DNA from 3 places in the Metabacillus schmidteae genome. Region 3 is predicted to be linked to each of the others. Evidence: predicted binding sites of a transcription regulator. Region 3 holds the regulator's gene; each other region holds the start of a gene.
The links. Region 3 encodes Rex, which represses fermentation and respiration genes when NADH is low (regulators of the CRP and FNR family bind a similar motif). Its sites were predicted from a motif close to TTGTGAAATATTTCACAA; they were not measured.

Region 1: HWV59_RS00105 (AtpZ/AtpI family protein) is a predicted target of Rex. The motif match lies at 1,974-1,991, and genes of this name have one in related genera.
Region 2: qoxA (cytochrome aa3 quinol oxidase subunit II) is a predicted target of Rex. The motif match lies at 4,434-4,451, and genes of this name have one in related genera.

Annotation. Positions count from the first base shown of each region.
Region 1 covers NZ_CAESCH010000001.1:12,676-19,095, reverse strand. The annotation lists gene HWV59_RS26940 (S8 family serine peptidase) at 1-1,903, shown strand, start outside; gene HWV59_RS00105 (AtpZ/AtpI family protein) at 2,123-2,344, shown strand; gene HWV59_RS00100 (ATP synthase subunit I) at 2,352-2,720, shown strand; gene atpB (F0F1 ATP synthase subunit A) at 2,742-3,476, shown strand; gene atpE (F0F1 ATP synthase subunit C) at 3,553-3,765, shown strand; gene atpF (F0F1 ATP synthase subunit B) at 4,049-4,570, shown strand; gene HWV59_RS00080 (F0F1 ATP synthase subunit delta) at 4,567-5,112, shown strand; gene atpA (F0F1 ATP synthase subunit alpha) at 5,128-6,420, shown strand, end outside.
Region 2 covers NZ_CAESCH010000001.1:135,297-141,716, reverse strand. The annotation lists gene HWV59_RS00675 (response regulator transcription factor) at 1-459, shown strand, start outside; gene HWV59_RS00670 (STAS domain-containing protein) at 480-1,322, shown strand; gene HWV59_RS00665 (DNA topoisomerase III) at 1,469-3,646, shown strand; gene HWV59_RS00660 (SRPBCC family protein) at 3,703-4,143, shown strand; gene qoxA (cytochrome aa3 quinol oxidase subunit II) at 4,543-5,481, shown strand; gene qoxB (cytochrome aa3 quinol oxidase subunit I) at 5,587-6,420, shown strand, end outside.
Region 3 covers NZ_CAESCH010000001.1:568,778-575,197, forward strand. The annotation lists gene HWV59_RS02870 (ABC-F family ATP-binding cassette domain-containing protein) at 197-2,131, opposite strand; gene moaC (cyclic pyranopterin monophosphate synthase MoaC) at 2,426-2,914, shown strand; gene HWV59_RS02880 (redox-sensing transcriptional repressor Rex) at 2,968-3,612, shown strand; gene HWV59_RS02885 (twin-arginine translocase TatA/TatE family subunit) at 3,637-3,834, shown strand; gene tatC (twin-arginine translocase subunit TatC) at 3,853-4,599, shown strand; gene HWV59_RS02895 (YdiK family protein) at 4,614-4,817, opposite strand; gene HWV59_RS02900 (CPBP family intramembrane glutamic endopeptidase) at 4,814-5,548, opposite strand; gene groES (co-chaperone GroES) at 5,870-6,154, shown strand; gene groL (chaperonin GroEL) at 6,206-6,420, shown strand, end outside.

The DNA of each region.
Region 1 (6,420 bases), 560 kb from region 3:
GCAAATAAATGAAAGTGTTCCGTTTATAGGAGGTGAAGAGGTGCGCGGCTTGTTTGACTCTGGTGATCACCGTTTAACAGGTGAAGGGGTCAAGGTTGCTGTTATTGACACAGGCATTGATTATGAACATCCTGATCTACACCGCAATTATGCCGGGGGCTACGATGTGATTGATGGAGATGAAGATCCCATGGAGACTTCAAATGCAAGAGGACAGGGAACGATTCATGGTACACATGTGGCTGGAATTATCGCGGCAAACGGAAAGCTCAGAGGTATGGCACCGGAAGCTGAAATTTATGTCTACCGGGCATTAGGTCCAGGTGGAATGGGCACCTCAGATCAAGTAATCGCAGCCATTGATCGTGCGATAAAAGATAAAGTCGATATTATTAATTTGTCATTAGGAAATAATGTGAACGGACCGGATTGGCCAACAAGCCTGGCACTTAACCGGGCAGTTGAAGCGGGGATTGTGGCTGTCACCTCAAGTGGGAATTCAGGTCCTGAATTTTGGACAGTTGGATCTCCGGGAACATCTTCCATGGCAATAACAGTAGGAGCATCTTCACCACCTATTTATCTGCCTTATTTATCTGTAGCCGGGTTAAAAAAAGAGATTCCCATTCACTCATTGCAGGGGGCAAAACCATGGGAATTAAAATCTTTAGATGAAATCGAGTATGTTGGCTTAGGTCGTGAAGAAGACTTCAATGAATCGATAAAAGGGAAAATAGCTCTTATTGAAAGAGGGAAAATTCCTTTTACAGAAAAAGTGTTAAACGCAAAAAAGCATGGTGCAAAGGCTGCTCTCATTTTTAATAATATGAAAGGAAACTTTGCAGGTTCACTCGAAATTCCGTTAGATTTTGCAGCTGCCTCCATTTCGAAGGAAGATGGTTTGGCTATAAAAAAACGAATTAAACAAAATCCTTCAATTAGAACAATCTATAAAAAAGAGGAAGATAAGCTGGCAGATTTCAGTTCAAGAGGACCTGTCACAACGACATGGGCGATAAAACCGGATGTTGTTGCACCGGGAGTAGCAATTGATAGCACAGTGCCCGATGGTTATTTATCATTACATGGAACAAGCATGGCTGCACCACATGTCGCAGGAGCCTGCGCACTTATTAAACAAGCCCATCCGGATTGGACACCGGCACAAATAAAAGCGTCTCTCATGAACACAGCGACAACATTACTAGATAATAAAGGTGGAAAATTAGCCCCAAATCAACAAGGGGCCGGAAGAATAAATGTCAAACAAGCGATTGAAGCCGAGGTGCTCATCTATCCCGGTGCTCTTTCATTCGGTCAATTTGATACAAACCATCCTAGAACGAAAAAAACAGAAAAGGTTATTATAGATAACCAATCTAAGGTAGAAAAAACAGTTATATTTCAAACACCTAAAAATAAACCCGGCATCAGATGGGTGCTGCCTGAAAAGGTTACGATTAAGCCGGGAGAAAAGAAGCAGGTTGAAGTTGGTGTTGATATTACACCGAATCAAATGAAACAAGGGATATATGAAGGATGGCTCACAATCCATCAGAATGAGCATACACATGAAATTCCTTATGCCTATGTTATAGACGAGCCGAACTATCCTAGAATTATGGGCTTTGAATTTACTTACGGTGACAAACCTAATGTTTTCGCTTATCAAATGTATTTACCAGGTGGGGCAGATGAAGCTGGAATTGCTTTGTATGAACGGGATTCATTACGATTTGTTGGCTTCCTGGATTGGTTTCAGAAAGCGCCGCGGGGATTAATTGGCGGAGAAATAAAAGCAGAAGATATAAAGGTACCTCTGGGAGATTACAAAGCGATTATATTTGCAAAGAAAGGTGGACAAGAAAATTATTTGGAATCAGATATTTTACTTGGTGAATAATTAAGTTTATATAATAAGTCAAGAGTGAGTAAGCGTTTAAATGTGAACGAATTGTGAGGATTTGAGTGGATTGTGAACATTTTAACTTTAAACAGATTGACATCATTTATACGCTATTGTATGCTATACGAGGGTATGATGATAAGGTTTACAAAATCATAAAAATCCCATGTTTCACCCCCTAAATCCGTTCATAAATCAAGATAAAGGATTTATAAAATGCGACAAAAAAAACGCCATCCACTTCATGCGATGGGCCTCATGTCAGCTATCCTTTCCCAATTAGTTGGCTCTATTTTAATAGGTGTTTTTGCTGGGAAATGGATTGACAGTTACGTAAAAACAGAGCCTCTGTTTTTGATCTTAGGCCTTCTGCTAGGACTAGCTGCTGGAGTTTACGCCATGCTGAAATTAGTCCACCACTATTTCTCAGGAGATTAACTATTTCATGTCTGATATGCAACTGATGTTTCAAAGATATAGAAAGTACATATTTTATCTGCTTGCCTTATACGTTTTAGGGTGGGGCTTTACAGAGTATCAGTCAGTATTTCTGGGATTGCTTCTTGGGACATGCATAACACTTTACAATCTGTGGATTATGGTCAGAAAGCACAAGCAGTTTGGACGCGCATTAGATGAAGGGCGGAAAGCAGGTTCATTAGGAACGACGTCTAGAATGGCAGCCGCCGGGGTAGCTGTATTTTTCGCACTGAAGTTTCCTGATTATTTAGATTTAATTAGTGTCATTATTGGATTAATGACGATGTATGTCGTTATTATGATAGATTATGTTATTCAACATTCACGCGCTTAGCTGGGAAGAGAGGTGAATCTATTGGGTCACGGAGCTCCTGTGAGGGAATTTTTAGGTCTTACTTTTAATTTATCAAATGTACTAATGATTACGATTGCTAGTTTAATCGTTTTTATCATCGCATTTGCTGCAACACGCAAATTAGCGATGAAGCCGACAGGTATGCAGAATTTCATTGAATGGGTTGTTGATTTTGTTAAAAACATTATCGGCAGCACAATGGATTGGCAAACAGGCGGACGTTTTTTAACGCTGGGGATTACACTCTTAATGTATGTGTTTGTATCAAACATGCTGGGGTTACCTTTCGCCATCGTTGTAGGTCATGATTTATGGTGGAAATCTCCAACTGCAGATCCTGCCATTACATTAACACTTGCTATTTTAGTAGTAGCGTTAACACACTACTACGGAATTAAGATGAAGGGTGCATCTGAATATGGTAAGGACTTTTTAAGACCGATGCCATTTATGTTCCCACTTAAGATTATTGAGGAATTTGCGAACACATTAACGCTTGGTCTTCGTCTTTACGGGAACATTTTTGCAGGTGAAATTCTTCTAGGCTTGCTTGTTAGTCTAGGAACAAGCGGTTATGCTGAAAGTATTGGAAGCGGAATTCTCGGTTCTATTATCGCAGCAATTCCAATGTTGGCATGGCAAGGATTTAGTATCTTTGTTGGTGCAATCCAGGCATTTATCTTCACTATGTTAACGATGGTGTATATGGCACACAAAGTGAGCCATGACCATTAATCAATATATGTTCAGTTCACTTGAACTAAAACAAAAGGAATACTATTTTTCATACATTTAAAGGAGGAAATTTAACATGGGTTTATTAGCAGCTGCAATTGCAATTGGTTTAGCGGCACTAGGTGCTGGTATTGGTAACGGTCTTATCGTATCTCGTACAGTAGAGGGTATTGCGCGTCAACCTGAAGCGCAAGGTAAATTACAAACTACAATGTTCATCGGGGTAGCATTAGTTGAGGCGATTCCAATCATCGCGGTAGTTATCGCATTCATCGTAATGGGATCATAATTCGATAATAAACATGTTTTCATATGGCGAAGATCATTCAAAGCGAACCTTCGCCATTGCTTTATGCGCAAATATTAGTCATTAATTAGTTTTCTGTAAAACTATGTACAAAATAAGAGGGTTTCGAGGAACGAGTAGATCAAGGAAGCGACTGAGGAAGCACCGCAGCGTACGTCCGTACGTGAGGATGCTGACGAAGGAGCTGACGCAGAAATACGACGTTCATCGGAAGCCGTGAACTACTTACCCATCATGGAACTCTTGAAGGGAGTGAAACCGAGCTATGTTAACTTTTGATCTTGCAGTAGGTGCGACTACGGGCGGCCTTAATACAGGTGATATCGTATTCCAGCTTATTATGTTCTTAATTCTTCTTGCATTGCTAGGTAAGTATGCATTTGGACCAGTTATGAACATGATGAAGCAACGTGAAGACCATATTGCGAATGAAATTAACAGTTCTGAAGAAAGAAATAAAGAAGCACAAAAGCTAGTAGAAGAACAGCGTGAGTTATTAAAACAAGCACGCCTGGAAGCTCAAGCTCTTGTGGAAAATGCGAAAAAGCTTGGTGAGCAGCAGAAAGAAGATATTATCCAAGCAGCTCGTTCTGAAGCTGGTCGTTTAAAAGATTCAGCACTTAAAGAAATCGAGCAGGAAAAAGAGCAGGCTGTGGCAGCATTACGCGAGCAGGTTGCATCATTATCCGTATTAATTGCATCTAAAGTAATCGAAAAAGAGTTGAATGAACAAGAGCAAGAGAAATTGATCAATGACTACATCAATGAGGTAGGCGAAGGTCGATGAGCAAAGGAATCGTTGCGAAACGTTATGCAGTAGCTCTTTTTCAACTTGCAAAGGAACAAAATGTAATCGATCAAATCGAAAACGAATTGCTCGTTGTAAAAGAAGTATTTACAACGAATCAAGAACTTATAAATGTATTTAACCATCCAAAAGTTACAAATGAAGCGAAGAAGTCAATTGTAAAGGAAGCATTCTCCGGCCTGTCACAGCAGGTTGTGAATACATTGTATCTCTTAATTGACCGTCATCGTATCGACGTAGTATCTGAAATTGTCGATTACTTTGTACAAAGTGCAAATGAAGCCCGTGGAACAGAGGATGCGATTGTTTATTCTGTCCGCCCGCTTACAGATAGTGAATTATCTGCCATTTCCACTTCTTTCGCGAAAAAGATCGGCAAGACGTCTCTTCGCCTGAATAACGTTGTAGACTCTAAGCTAATCGGAGGCGTAAAGCTACGTATTGGTAATCGCATTTATGATGGTAGTATTAGTGGTAAGCTTGAACGTATAGAGCGACAATTGGTCGCAAACAGATCGTAGATAGGGGTGAAACTCATGAGCATCAAAGCTGAAGAAATTAGTGCGCTTATAAAAAAGCAAATTGAAAACTATCAGTCTGATATAAAAGTAAGCGATGTTGGTACTGTTATCCAAGTTGGGGATGGTATCGCTCGTGCTCATGGCCTCGACAATGTCATGGCTGGTGAGCTTGTAGAATTCGCAAACGGCGTTATGGGTATGGCTCAGAACCTTGAGGAAAATAACGTTGGTATTATTATTTTAGGACCTTTCACAGATATCCGTGAAGGTGACGAAGTTCGTCGTACAGGACGTATCATGGAGGTTCCTGTAGGTGAAGCATTAATCGGTCGTGTAGTTAACTCATTAGGACAACCTGTTGATGGCTTAGGTCCTATTGAAACAACAAAAACTCGTCCAATTGAAGCTCCGGCACCTGGTGTTATGGATCGTAAATCAGTTCATGAACCACTTCAAACTGGTATTAAAGCGATTGACGCACTTGTACCAATCGGACGTGGTCAACGTGAATTAATTATCGGTGACCGTCAAACAGGTAAAACATCTGTAGCAATTGATACAATCTTGAACCAAAAAGATCAAGATATGGTTTGTATCTACGTTGCTATCGGTCAAAAAGAATCAACAGTTCGTGGTGTTGTTGAAACATTACGTAAACATGGTGCATTAGATTACACAATCGTTGTAACAGCTTCTGCATCACAACCTGCTCCAATGTTATTCCTAGCTCCATATGCAGGGGTAACAATGGGTGAGGAATTTATGTACAACGGCAAACACGTTCTTGTTGTATATGATGACCTTACAAAGCAAGCTTCGGCATACCGTGAGCTTTCATTATTACTTCGTCGTCCTCCAGGCCGTGAAGCATATCCTGGTGACGTTTTCTACCTGCATTCTCGTTTACTCGAGCGTGCTGCAAAATTAAGTGATGCAAAAGGTGCAGGTTCACTTACTGCATTACCATTCATCGAGACACAAGCAGGTGACGTTTCGGCTTATATCCCGACAAACGTTATCTCAATCACTGACGGACAAATCTTCCTTCAGTCTGACCTCTTCTTCTCTGGTGTACGTCCAGCGATTAACGCAGGTTTATCTGTATCTCGTGTTGGTGGTTCAGCGCAAATTAAAGCAATGAAAAAGGTTGCCGGTACACTGCGTCTTGACCTTGCTTCATACCGTGAGCTTGAAGCATTTGCTCAATTCGGTTCTGACCTTGATAAAGCAACACAAGCAAAACTAAATCGTGGTGCGCGTACTGTTGAAGTACTTAAACAAGGTTTAAACAAGCCATTAAAAGTTGAA
Region 2 (6,420 bases), 430 kb from region 3:
GAAATGGATGGAATCGAAGCAACCAAGGAAATTATGAATGCATGGCCAGAGGCAAAAATTATTATTGTGACTAGCTTCCTTGATGATGAAAAAGTATACCCGGCTCTTGAAGCAGGTGCAACCAGCTATCTTTTAAAAACATCAAAAGCAAGTGAAATTGCGAATGCAGTCCGGGCGACCTTTCATGGACAATCTATACTGGAGCCTGAGGTAACAGGGAAAATGATGATGAAAATGCGCCAAAAGGATGCGGTTCATCTGCACGATCAACTAACCTCCAGGGAAATGGAAATTTTAATGCTTATGGCTGAGGGAAAAACGAATCAGGAAATCGCTGATGAATTATTTATTGCGCTAAAAACAGCTAAAACACATGTGAGTAATATTTTAAGTAAACTTGATGTACAAGACCGAACACAAGCGGTTATTTATGCATTTAAACATTCACTTGTAAAATAAATACTAAGGAGAGACAGCATATGCATAGAAATATAGAGCTATATAATTACTTAGTAGAAAACTCTTGGCAAATGACAGAGGATTGGTATCATCTTGTGGAGGATGAAGATCCCAATTCTGTTTATTCTTCAAGAGATCCAAAAGTTATCCAAGCCTTAAAGGAGCAAAATCAAGATTATTTTCTACGTTTACATAGGATTTTCAAAAAAGAAGAAGATCAGTTTTTCAAGGAATTTACAGAATGGTCGGAAGAATTAGCCCGAGACCAGAAACATCTGGATACGCCAGTGCATTACGTTGTTAGGGAGTTTGGTAGAACACAGGAAGTTTATATAACCTACATAAAGAATTTCTACAAACAAAATATAGATAAAATCGATGTTGACAGACTTTTCCTTTGGTTAGAAAAGGTGAGAAAAATCTGCCAATTATCTATTTACATTTATATTGATCAAGCTCATAAGAATACGATGAGACAACTGGCGGCACAAAAGGAAGTCATTAATGAACTAAGTGCACCGGTTATCTCTCTCCAAAACAGAGTAGCTCTGCTTCCTCTAATAGGAGATATTGATACGGCAAGAGCAAAATTAATTATAGAAAATACATTAAAACAATGTGCTAATTTGGATGTTGATTACTTATGTATTGATTTATCAGGTGTTGTTATTATCGATACAATGGTAGCACAGGAAATATTTAGTTTAATAAGAGCACTGCAATTACTGGGTATTACTGCTATTTTATCTGGAATAAGACCAGAAATTGCCCAAACAGCTATCCAGCTTGGTCTTGATTTTGGAGAAATTAAAACAACTGCATCATTAGCCAGTGCGTTGGAACAGTTGTATGCATTAAAGTAAAAAACGCAGAACGAGTGTTCTGCGTTTTTTACTTTATGGTCCGCAGGGACAGGTTCCTCGTCCCACCCCGTGGGACAAGGAACCTGTCCCTTTGTCCCGAATTCATCTATAATAGAAACAGAATGTAGTTACGAAAGGATGTTTCGATGAGTAAAACAGTCGTTCTAGCTGAGAAACCTTCTGTTGGGAGAGATTTAGCTAGAGTGTTACATTGTCATAAGAAAGGAAATGGTTTTCTTGAGGGAGATCAGTATATTGTTACATGGGCACTTGGGCACCTTGTGACATTGGCTGATCCGGAAAGCTATGGAGATCAATATAAATCATGGCGCTTGGAAGATTTGCCAATGCTGCCCGCACCGCTTAAGCTAGTGGTTATTAAAAAAACAGGTAAGCAATTTCAAACGGTCAAATCACAGTTATTGCGCAAGGATGTGCGTGACATTGTAATTGCAACAGATGCAGGGCGTGAAGGGGAGCTTGTCGCACGATGGATCTTAGAAAAAGCTCATGTAAACAAACCAATTAAAAGACTTTGGATATCTTCTGTCACAGATAAAGCGATTAAAGAAGGCTTCCGCAAGCTTAAAAGTGGAAAAGAATATGAAAATCTTTATGCATCAGCCGTAGCAAGGGCAGAAGCAGACTGGATTGTTGGCTTAAACGCAACACGTGCGCTCACAACCAAATACAATGCACAGCTATCTTCAGGACGTGTCCAAACACCAACATTAGCGATGATTGCTCAGCGCGAGGAAGAAATCCGAAGCTTTAAGCCTAAGAAATTTTATGGAATCAAAGCTGTAACCGAGAAGGGACTATCATTCACCTGGCAGGATGCAAAGACAAACGATACGAAATCATTTGATGCCGAATCGATTGATAGAAAGCTCGGTCAGCTAAAAGGAAAAGAGACCAAGATAGTCAATGTGAAGGTTACGCCTAAAAAGACATATTCGCCTGCTCTTTACGATTTAACCGAGCTGCAACGAGATGCAAATAAGCGGTTTGGTTATTCAGCAAAAGAAACACTTTCCATTATGCAAAAGCTCTATGAACAGCATAAAGTGTTAACATATCCACGAACAGATTCACGCTATATTACAAGCGACATTGTAGCAACCTTAAAGGATCGCCTTGAAGCGTGCCGGATCAAACCATATGCACCAGCTATTGCAAAGATTTTAAGCAAGCCTATTAAAGCAAATAAATCATTCGTAGATGATCAAAAGGTATCAGATCACCACGCCATCATTCCGACAGAAGAATCTGTACCATTAAGTGCATTATCAGATAAAGAACGGAAAATCTATGACCTTGTCGTTAAACGTTTTGTTGCTGTTCTTTCACCTGCTTATCAATATGAACAAACAGTTGTGACAGCTAAAATTGGTGATGAATCGTTTTTGGCAAAGGGAAAGCGTGTCATCTCTCCAGGCTGGAAAGAAGTATACAGTGACCATGTAGACGAAGACAGTGAAGATGATCAAACACTTCCAGCTTTATCAGAAGGTGATACGTTTTCGTTAAGAGCTATCTCCAAAACAACTGGAGAAACAAAGCCGCCTGCCAGATTCAATGAAGCAACACTACTTTCAGCTATGGAAAATCCAACAAAATACATGGCAGGTGAAAGCAAGGATCTGATTAAAACGATTGGGGAAACAGGCGGACTTGGAACCGTTGCAACAAGAGCTGATATTATTGAAAAGCTGTATAGTAGTTTTTTAATAGAGAAAAAAGGCAAAGAACTCTTCATTACATCAAAGGGTAAGCAGCTTTTAACGTTGGTTCCAGAAGAATTAAAGTCACCTGTTCTCACAGCAGAATGGGAGCAAAAGCTAACGAAAATTTCCAAAGGTGCTCTACCAAAACAAGTCTTTTTAAACGAAATGAAGCAATATGCGAAAGAAGTAGTAAATGAAATAAAAAATAGTGAACAGAAATTTAAGCACGATAATCTGACAGGAAGCAAGTGCCCTGAATGTGGCAAACTAATGCTGGAAGTAAACGGAAAGAAAGGTAAAATGCATGTTTGCCAGGATCGTGAATGCGGTTATCGAAAAGGTATCTCAAAGGTGACAAATGCCCGCTGTCCAAATTGTCACAAAAAGTTAGAGTTACGAGGCCAAGGAGAAGGTCAACTATTTGTTTGTAAATGCGGCCACCGCGAAAAAATGTCTACCTTCCAGGAAAGACGTAAAAAGAATCAAAATAGTAAGGTATCAAAACGTGAAGTCTCAAATTACATGAAAAAGCAAGATGATAACTTTTCAAATAACGCATTAGCAGATGCGTTAGCAAAGTTGAATCTTAAAGAATAACAACTGTGAAACGCTAAAGATAAGGAAGATCCAACGTGCCAATTATTAAAACAGATATGTTTATATATGCACCGCGCAACATTTGCTTTGATGTTGCGCGTGATATCGATATTCATACCGAGTCCACAAGCCAAACAAATGAACGTGCCATCGGTGGTGTAACAAGCGGTCTCATCGGACTGAACGAAACCGTCACCTGGGAAGCTGTACACTTTGGGGTTAAGCAAAACCTAACCGTTCGAATCACTGAATTCGACTTCCCTAACCGTTTCGTCGACGAAATGGAAAAAGGAGCCTTCAAACGTTTTTACCACGTACACGAATTTATTGAAAAAGAAACCGGCACTCTTATGGTCGACACATTCGACTACACCTCCCCGTTCGGCATTATTGGAAAGCTTGCGGACCGACTGTTTTTAGAGCAGTATATGAAAGAATTTTTAATTAAGAGAAATCGGTATATTAAGAAGATTGCTGAAGAGAGAGTGGGCCGCTGAATGCGGTCTTTTTGAATTGGACTAGTAATAAATGTAAGCAAAATGTGTCGAATGGTAGATTATCATTTATCCATAAAAAGTAAGAAATAACCCCCAAACAATCCTTTATCTATCCATGTAAGCAATATTATTTCCAAAAAAGTGAACGTTTTATGAAGAAACTATTACAAAATCGTGATCAACCGTTGAACGTTACATGACAAAAATTAAAAAATATACCTTTCAGGTTTGTCCTCTGCTATGATGTGGGTATTGAATTACGTGTTACTCGCGTATATGTGAGTTTCACTATGTTCATTTCTTCACAAAAGCAATTCACAACATTTTAGCTAGTGGTTAGTCAAACTAACTATAGTATAGATCCTAGTGTGTCTATGCATAAAGGAAAGGAGTACTTTTATGAAATTAAAATGGTCTTTGTTTGCGATTATGTTAACAATTGCTGCTGTTTTATCTGGATGTGAGCCGTTATTGGTTTTGGATCCAAAGGGGCCTCAGGCTGAAAGACTAGCAAGTGACATTCTGTTAACAATGGGTATTATGCTATTTATTGTTCTTGTTGTATTTGGACTTTTAATTTACATGCTAGTAAAATATCGTGCTTCTAAGCAGCCTGATGATTATGAGCCGCCTCATATTCACGGGAATGTATGGGTTGAAACGATTTGTGTTGGTGTACCAATTTTAATTGTTGCTTATCTTTCTTTTGTATCTGTTCAAAGTAACTATATTGTAGAGGCAAAGCCGGAAGGCTACGGAGATAAAGAGCCTTTAGTTGTGTATGCATCATCTTCTGATTGGAAATGGCATTTTAGCTATCCTGAAGAAAATATTGAAACAGTTAACTACTTATATATACCAACTGATCGTCCGCTTGAATTTAAATTGTATTCACACGGACCGATTACAAGCTTCTGGATTCCGCAGCTTGGTGGACAGAAGTATGCGATGAATGATCACGTTACAACACTTCATTTAGCTGCAGATGCACCAGGTGAGTATATGGGCCGTAACTCTAACTTTAGTGGTGCTGGATTTGCTGAAAATACATTTAATGTAACAGCGATGTCTCAGGAAGAATTTGATGAGTGGGTTGATGAAGTAAAAGAAACAGCTGACCCTCTTACAAAAGATGAATTTTCAGAGCTGTTAGAACCAGGTCATCTTGGGCAGTTAACATATACTGGAACTCATTTAGAGTTCTCACCTCCGAATGAACATCATCATGGTGAAGCTGAGGAAGAAGAAGCTTCTGATGCAGAAACTGAGGAATCTCACGATGATCATTCAGAACATGAAGACATGTCTCAATCAGAGCATGAACACATGAATCATTAAAATTTGGCTTATCACTAAGCTTAACTTGTTCTAATGAAGAAAAACTTGTCCGTTAAACATTTTCTTCTTTACAAATAATTCATTTCCGAAAGGAGTCACAAACGTATGGATTTCTTTGATCGTTTTGCCGTACCTCATCCAAGTTTTGCGATCTATGCAGCAATGGTTGCGATTGGATTAACAACGATTGCAATCCTTGCTGGATTAACATACTTTAAAAAATGGGGTTATTTATGGCGTGAATGGTTAACGACTGTTGACCATAAACGTATCGGTATTATGTATTTAATTTCTGCGTTAGTTATGTTATTCCGCGGTGGCGTTGACGCGATTATGTTGCGTGCACAGCTTGCCGTTCCTGATAATACATTACTAGATTCACAGCATTATAATGAGATTTTTACAACTCATGGTGTTGTTATGATTCTATTTATGGCAATGCCATTTATCATGTTCTTCATGAACTTAGTTGTTCCACTGCAAATTGGAGCACGTGATGTTGCATTTCCACGTCTGAATGCTTTAAGCTTCTGGTTGTTCTTTATGGGAGCTATGTTATTTAACATTTCATTCGTTGTCGGTGGATCACCTGATGCAGGTTGGACTTCATATTTCCCACTGGCTAGTGAGGAATTCAGTAAATCTGTCGGAACGAATTATTATATGATTGCGATACAGATCGCCGGAATCGGAACCCTGCTTACGGGTATTAACTTTATTACGACGATCATGAAAATGAGAGCACCTGGTATGACATTAATGAAAATGCCAATGTTCACTTGGTCTGCGCTTATTGCAAACTTAATTATCGTATTTGCTTTCCCTGTATTAACAGTTGCACTTGCAATGGGAACAATGGATCGTCTATTTGGAACCCACTTCTTTACGATCGATAACGGTGGTATGGATATGCTTTGGGCGAACTTGTTCTGGGTTTGG
Region 3 (6,420 bases):
AGTCTGTTGATATGTTGAAAATACAGGATTTTTCATGTGGATAAAAGAGTGGATTGTGCATAACATTTTTTTTATCTATTGGGGTTGTGAAGAAGTTTGTCGAATTCAATTCTCTTTCACTTTGAGATAAGGTAAGAGAACGAAGCAACGAGTGGACAAATTGACGCAACAAAAAAACAGCGAAAAGTTCGCTGTTTTAATGTAATTGTTCCCATTCAGTCATTAGTTGTTCTAACTCAGAATTCAGCTGTTCATTTTCTGTATTAATTTTTTGTACTTGCTCATGATCTTGATATACAGATGGATCACAAAGCAGGGCCTCATTCTCTTCGATTTTCTCTTCAATCTCACTAATGCTTTGCTCGATTTCCTCAATTCTTCGTTGCTTTTGTCGTTCGAGCTTCTTAAGTTCTTTTTCCTGCTGATAGTTACGTTTTCCTTCTGAAGTGATAGAACTGCTTTTTTGAGAAATATCCTCTTGTTCTTCTTTCTCAAGTCTTTCAAACTCTAATTTTTCTTCTTTTTTTGTAATAAAATAATCATAGTCACCTAAGTATTCGGTTATAGTATGACTTGATAATTCAAAGACTTTTGTCGCAATGCGATTTATAAAGTAACGATCATGTGAAACAAATAGGATGGTACCAGGGAAATCGATCAAAGCATTTTCCAAAATTTCTTTACTATCTAAATCAAGATGGTTTGTTGGTTCATCAAGAATAAGGAAATTCGCTTTTTGCAGCATAAGCTTAGAAAGGGCTAATCTTGCTTTTTCTCCACCGCTTAGTGTTGAAACAGGCTTTAGTACATCATCACCTGAAAATAGAAAGTTACCAAGAACAGTTCGAATTTCTTTTTCCGTTTTCTGTGGATATTCATCCCAAAGCTCGTCCAACACGCGCTTATTTGATGTTAAATCAGCCTGCTGTTGATCATAATAACCAATTTGTACATGTGATCCTAAAGAAAAGCTACCAGTTAATGCATCAAGCTTTTGGACAATCGACTTTAACAAGGTTGACTTTCCAATACCATTTGGACCAACAAGGGCTATACTATCACCTCTTGAAATCGAAAAAGAAATATTTGAAATGATAGGATGTAGTTTGTCATAGGAAACAGAGATATCTGATGCTTTTAACACATCATTTCCACTTTGTCTTTCAATATCAAACTGAAAGCTTGCTGATTTTTCATCTCCAAGGGGTTTACTCATGAGCTCCATTTTCTCCAGCTTTTTTCTGCGGCTTTGTGCAAGCTTTGTTGTGGAGGCTCTGGCTAAATTACGTTGAATAAAATCCTTGAGTTTAGCGACTTCTTCTTGCTGTCTTTCAAAGCTTTTTACTTCTTTTTCATAGTTTTCAGCTTTTTGTTGTAAGTAGCTGCTATAATTTCCAATATACCTAATGCTCGTTTTTCTGCTAATTTCATAAACCTGAGTGACAATTTTATCGAGGAAATATCGATCATGTGAAACAATCAATACAGCACCAGGATAGTTTTGTAGGTATTGTTCTAACCAAGTTAAGGTTTCGATATCAAGGTGGTTTGTCGGCTCATCCAAAATCAAAAGATCTGGTTTCGTTAACAACAACTTACCCAAGGCTAATCGTGTTTTTTGGCCACCACTTAAAGAAGAAATTTTCGTTTCCGGATCAAAGTTGCTGAATCCTAATCCATGAAGGACGGAACGAATATCGGCTTCATACTGATAACCGCCTTCCTCTTTAAATTTCACTTGAAGTGTATCGTATTCTTTTAAAAGTTGTTCAAACCTTTGAGCTTCACTATTAGGATCAACAGTTGCCATTCGTTGCTCAAGTGTCCGCATCTCTTCTTCCATTGATTTTAAATGCTTAAAAACTAAATTCATCTCAAGCCAAATTGATAATTGTGATTCTAATCCAGTATCCTGGGCCAAATAACCAATAGAAACATCCTTCGGTTTTATAATCTCACCGGAATCATAAGATATGGCACCAGAGATTATTTTTAAAAGAGTTGATTTCCCAGCCCCATTTCGGCCAACGAGAGCAATTTTATCTCTTGTTTGTACTTCCAGCTTAATATTCGATAAAATAGGTTCAGCACCGAAATATTTACTAAGCTGATTTATCTGTAACAATATCATTGTTTTTCACCTCTACTAATGCTTTTAGTGTAGCGTAATAAGACCCTTATAGGCAACAGTGACAGGTTCTAATTGGAAAATTCAGTGGAAAAAGTCTTTCATAAGGAGGATGAAAGACAAAAGTCAGCGAGATCCCGAGGGAAGTGTCTTTCATAAGGAAGATCAAAGACAAAAGTCAAGGAGATCCCGAGAAAAACGTCCTTCATAAGTAAAACAAATCCAAATCTATTAAATATCACAATAAAGACAGATACAAAAAAATAGTGTATAGTCTAGGTATAAGGGGAACTGTATATGTCAGAGTTTACTCATTTTAATGAACAAGGCAGAGCGAAAATGGTTGATATTTCTGCTAAAGAAGAAACAGTTAGAACAGCTCATGCTAAAACAAGCATAACTGTCACCGAAGAAGTTTATAAGAAAATCACGAATCATGAGATTGGCAAGGGTGATGTTTTATCTGTTGCTCAAATAGCGGGGATTATGGCTGCTAAACAAACATCAAATGTTATTCCGATGTGTCATCCAATTTCAATTAAAGGTGTAAATGTTGAATTTGATTGGAAAGTAAATGAACCTAATTACACATTATGTATTTCTGTTACTGTCAAAACAAAAGGAAGTACAGGTGTTGAAATGGAAGCGTTAACCGCTGCAAGCATTACAGCACTGACTGTTTATGACATGTGTAAAGCCGTTGACAAAGGTATGATCATAGGGGAAACCTATTTAGTTGAAAAAACGGGTGGTAAAAGCTGTGATTTTTTAAGAAAAGAAAGATGACAATAATATGTGAGAAATATTATTGTTTGTTTGTGTGAATGTGAGGGATCAGATTGAATATAGACCAAACGAAAATACCACAGGCAACTGCTAAGAGATTGCCTTTATATTACCGTTTTTTAAAAAATTTACACTCATCAGGGAAGCAGCGTGTTTCTTCGGCTGAGCTAAGTGATGCTGTGAAGGTAGATTCTGCTACGATTCGAAGAGATTTCTCATATTTTGGAGCATTAGGAAAAAAAGGATATGGTTATAATGTGAATTATTTGTTATCCTTTTTTAGAAAAACACTAGATCAAGATGAAACAACAAAGGTATGTTTAATTGGAGTAGGTAACTTAGGTACTGCTTTCCTACATTATAATTTTACAAAGAATAATAATACTGTGATTTCTTTGGCATTTGATGTAGCGGAAGAAAAGGTTGGGACGGAAATTGGTGGAGTTCCTGTTATTCATTTAGATGATCTTGAAGCACAGCTTCCCGAGGATGTAACAGTGGCCATTTTAACAGTACCAGCTGCGGTTGCACAATCAATTACAGATCGTCTGGTTACAAAAGGAATTAAAGGAATCTTAAATTTTACACCGGCTAGAATTAATGTCCCTGATGATATTAGAATACATCATATTGATTTAGCGGTCGAACTTCAGTCACTTGTCTACTTTTTAAAGCATTATCCGAATGATGAAAAATAATAACAAACATAGGAGATGGATTTTATGCCAACAGTAGGTATCGGAAGCCTTTTATTAATCGTTTTTGTTGCACTCCTTATTTTTGGACCAAAGAAATTACCACAGTTAGGAAAAGCTGCCGGTAACACATTACGAGAGTTTAAAAATGCTACGAAAGGCTTAGCTGATGATGACGATGATGATCAAGATGCTAAGCAAAAGAATAAGGAAGAAGTTAAGTAAGATAGGATGAAACCCGATATGAGACAAGATGAAATGTCGGTCATTGAACATATAACAGAACTAAGAAAACGACTCGTTATTATTGTCGTTTTCTTTTTCATAGCTGTTATTGGCGGTTTTTTACTTTCAGGACCGATTATTAAATATTTACAGCATACTGATGAAGCAAAATCATTAACATTAAATTCATTTAATCTTACAGATCCATTAATGGTCTATATGAAATTTGCATTCATTATTGCCTTTGTTATTACATCGCCAATCATTTTATATCAGCTCTGGTCTTTTATTAGCCCAGGCTTACATGAAAAAGAAAGAAAAGTAACGTTAAGTTATATACCACTCTCAGTTTTTCTGTTCTTGTTAGGTCTGTCGTTTTCATACTTTATTCTTTTTCCATTTGTTATTGATTTTATGGAAAGAATTTCGAATGATCTGGATGTAAATCAGGTAATTGGTATTAATGAATACTTTACCTTTTTAATTCAATTAACGCTCCCATTTGGATTACTCTTTCAATTACCGGTTGTTATTATGTTCTTAACAAGATTAGGAATCGTTACACCGATGTTTTTATCAAAGGTACGTAAATATGCCTATTTTGTGTTATTAGTGATCGCAGCTCTTATAACACCTCCAGAATTAGCTTCACATTTAATGGTGTCTATACCTTTATTCATTTTATACGAAATTAGTATTTGGGTATCAAGATTAACCTATAGAAAATCGCAAAAATTAAGATTTGAAGAAGAAAATAAAAAATGAGACTACCGCTAGTCTCATTTTTTATTGTTCATTTTTTTGATTTTTCGAGATAAACGAAACATTCTAATGGCAACACCAATATCAAAGGTTGCAATGAGCATCAATAGAATTGTCGGGAAAGTGAAAATGCCATTTTTTGCACTGTTAATCGCTAAATAGATAAATATCAACCCCATGATCAAATAAAAAATAGCCATAGAGATAGGGTTTGTTCTCATGTTAAAAAGCCTCCAATTATAACCTGCAATTGCTCCATTTGTTCCATTTGCTCCATCATTTTCTCAATGTCGTCTCTGAAAACAGTTTGAATCACTACAACCATTGTGTTCATCGAAACATGTGCAAAGATGGGAACGAGAATACGCTTCGTTTTCACATAAAGAAAAGCAAAGGTAAAGCCCATAGAACCATACAATAATACATGCTGTGGTTCACCGTGTAAGAGAGAAAAGATGAGTGAACTTATCAATGCTGCAATAAAAAAGTTTGTTCTTGTATATAGTACGCCAAATAGGATTTTACGGAATATAATTTCCTCCAGAATCGGGCCTATAATAGATGTAACAAGTATAACTAATGGAAAGAGCTCAATCATATTTACAATTCTTTGGGTATTTTCAGAACCCGGATCCACCCCGAAAATATTGACCTCAATATTAGCAGCTAACCCTTGTACAAAAATAGCCATGAAGAACCCGATAATAGCCCAAGCAACGGATGCTCCAACAGAAGCCGGTTCCCCGCGAAAGCGGTTCTCTGCATGACGTTCATTTCTTAATAGATAAAGAATAATTAAGAGTGTAAGTGTAAAGCTAAAGATGGTCCAAAAGGCAAACCTCTCTGCATTAGTCTCCCCGATATTTAATATGTTCAATAACTGAATACCTAGATAACCTGTTAACTGGAGAATCATATAGGCAATAATAATAAACCAATAATGCTTTTTCATGTAAACCTCCTAAGTAAAGCACGAACTTTAGCCGTTTAATCACATGTCAGATTTTATTGTACCATACCCTATTGTCATCCTATGTATGATACCACTTAAGAATGAGACAAAATGGTGAAGTGTTCAATTTTGGTAGCGCACTCACCAAAAGTAGATAATTAATAGACAAGTTGGAAATTCTTATAAAAATTTTAAACTTCGTACTTGAAATTAAAAGAGAACTTATATATTATATTAATTGTGTTAGCACTCAAGGATAGTGAGTGCTAATAAAAAGGAAAAATAATCATTTATTCAAAGAATTTGAGGAGGTTGTTTCACTTGTTAAAGCCATTAGGTGATCGCGTTATTATCGAGTTAGTTGAATCAGAAGAAAAAACTGCTAGTGGTATTGTCCTTCCGGATAGTGCGAAAGAAAAACCACAAGAAGGTAAAGTAGTTGCTGTTGGTACAGGTCGTGTACTAGATAGCGGAGAGAAAGTAGCTCTAGAAGTAGCGGAAGGCGATCGTATTATCTTCTCAAAATATGCTGGTACTGAAGTGAAATATGAAGGTACTGAATACTTAATTTTACGTGAAAATGACATCTTAGCTGTTATTGGATAATAAACAGCCCACATAATAGATTACTTAAAAATTTGAGGAGGTCTTGTAATCATGGCAAAAGATATTAAATTTAGCGAAGAAGCTCGTCGTTCAATGCTTCGTGGTGTTGATGCTTTAGCAGATGCGGTAAAAGTAACATTAGGACCTAAAGGACGCAACGTAGTATTAGAAAAGAAATTCGGTTCTCCTTTAATCACTAACGATGGTGTAACAATTGCGAAAGAAATCGAATTAGAAGATGCTTTCGAAAACATGGGTGCTAAACT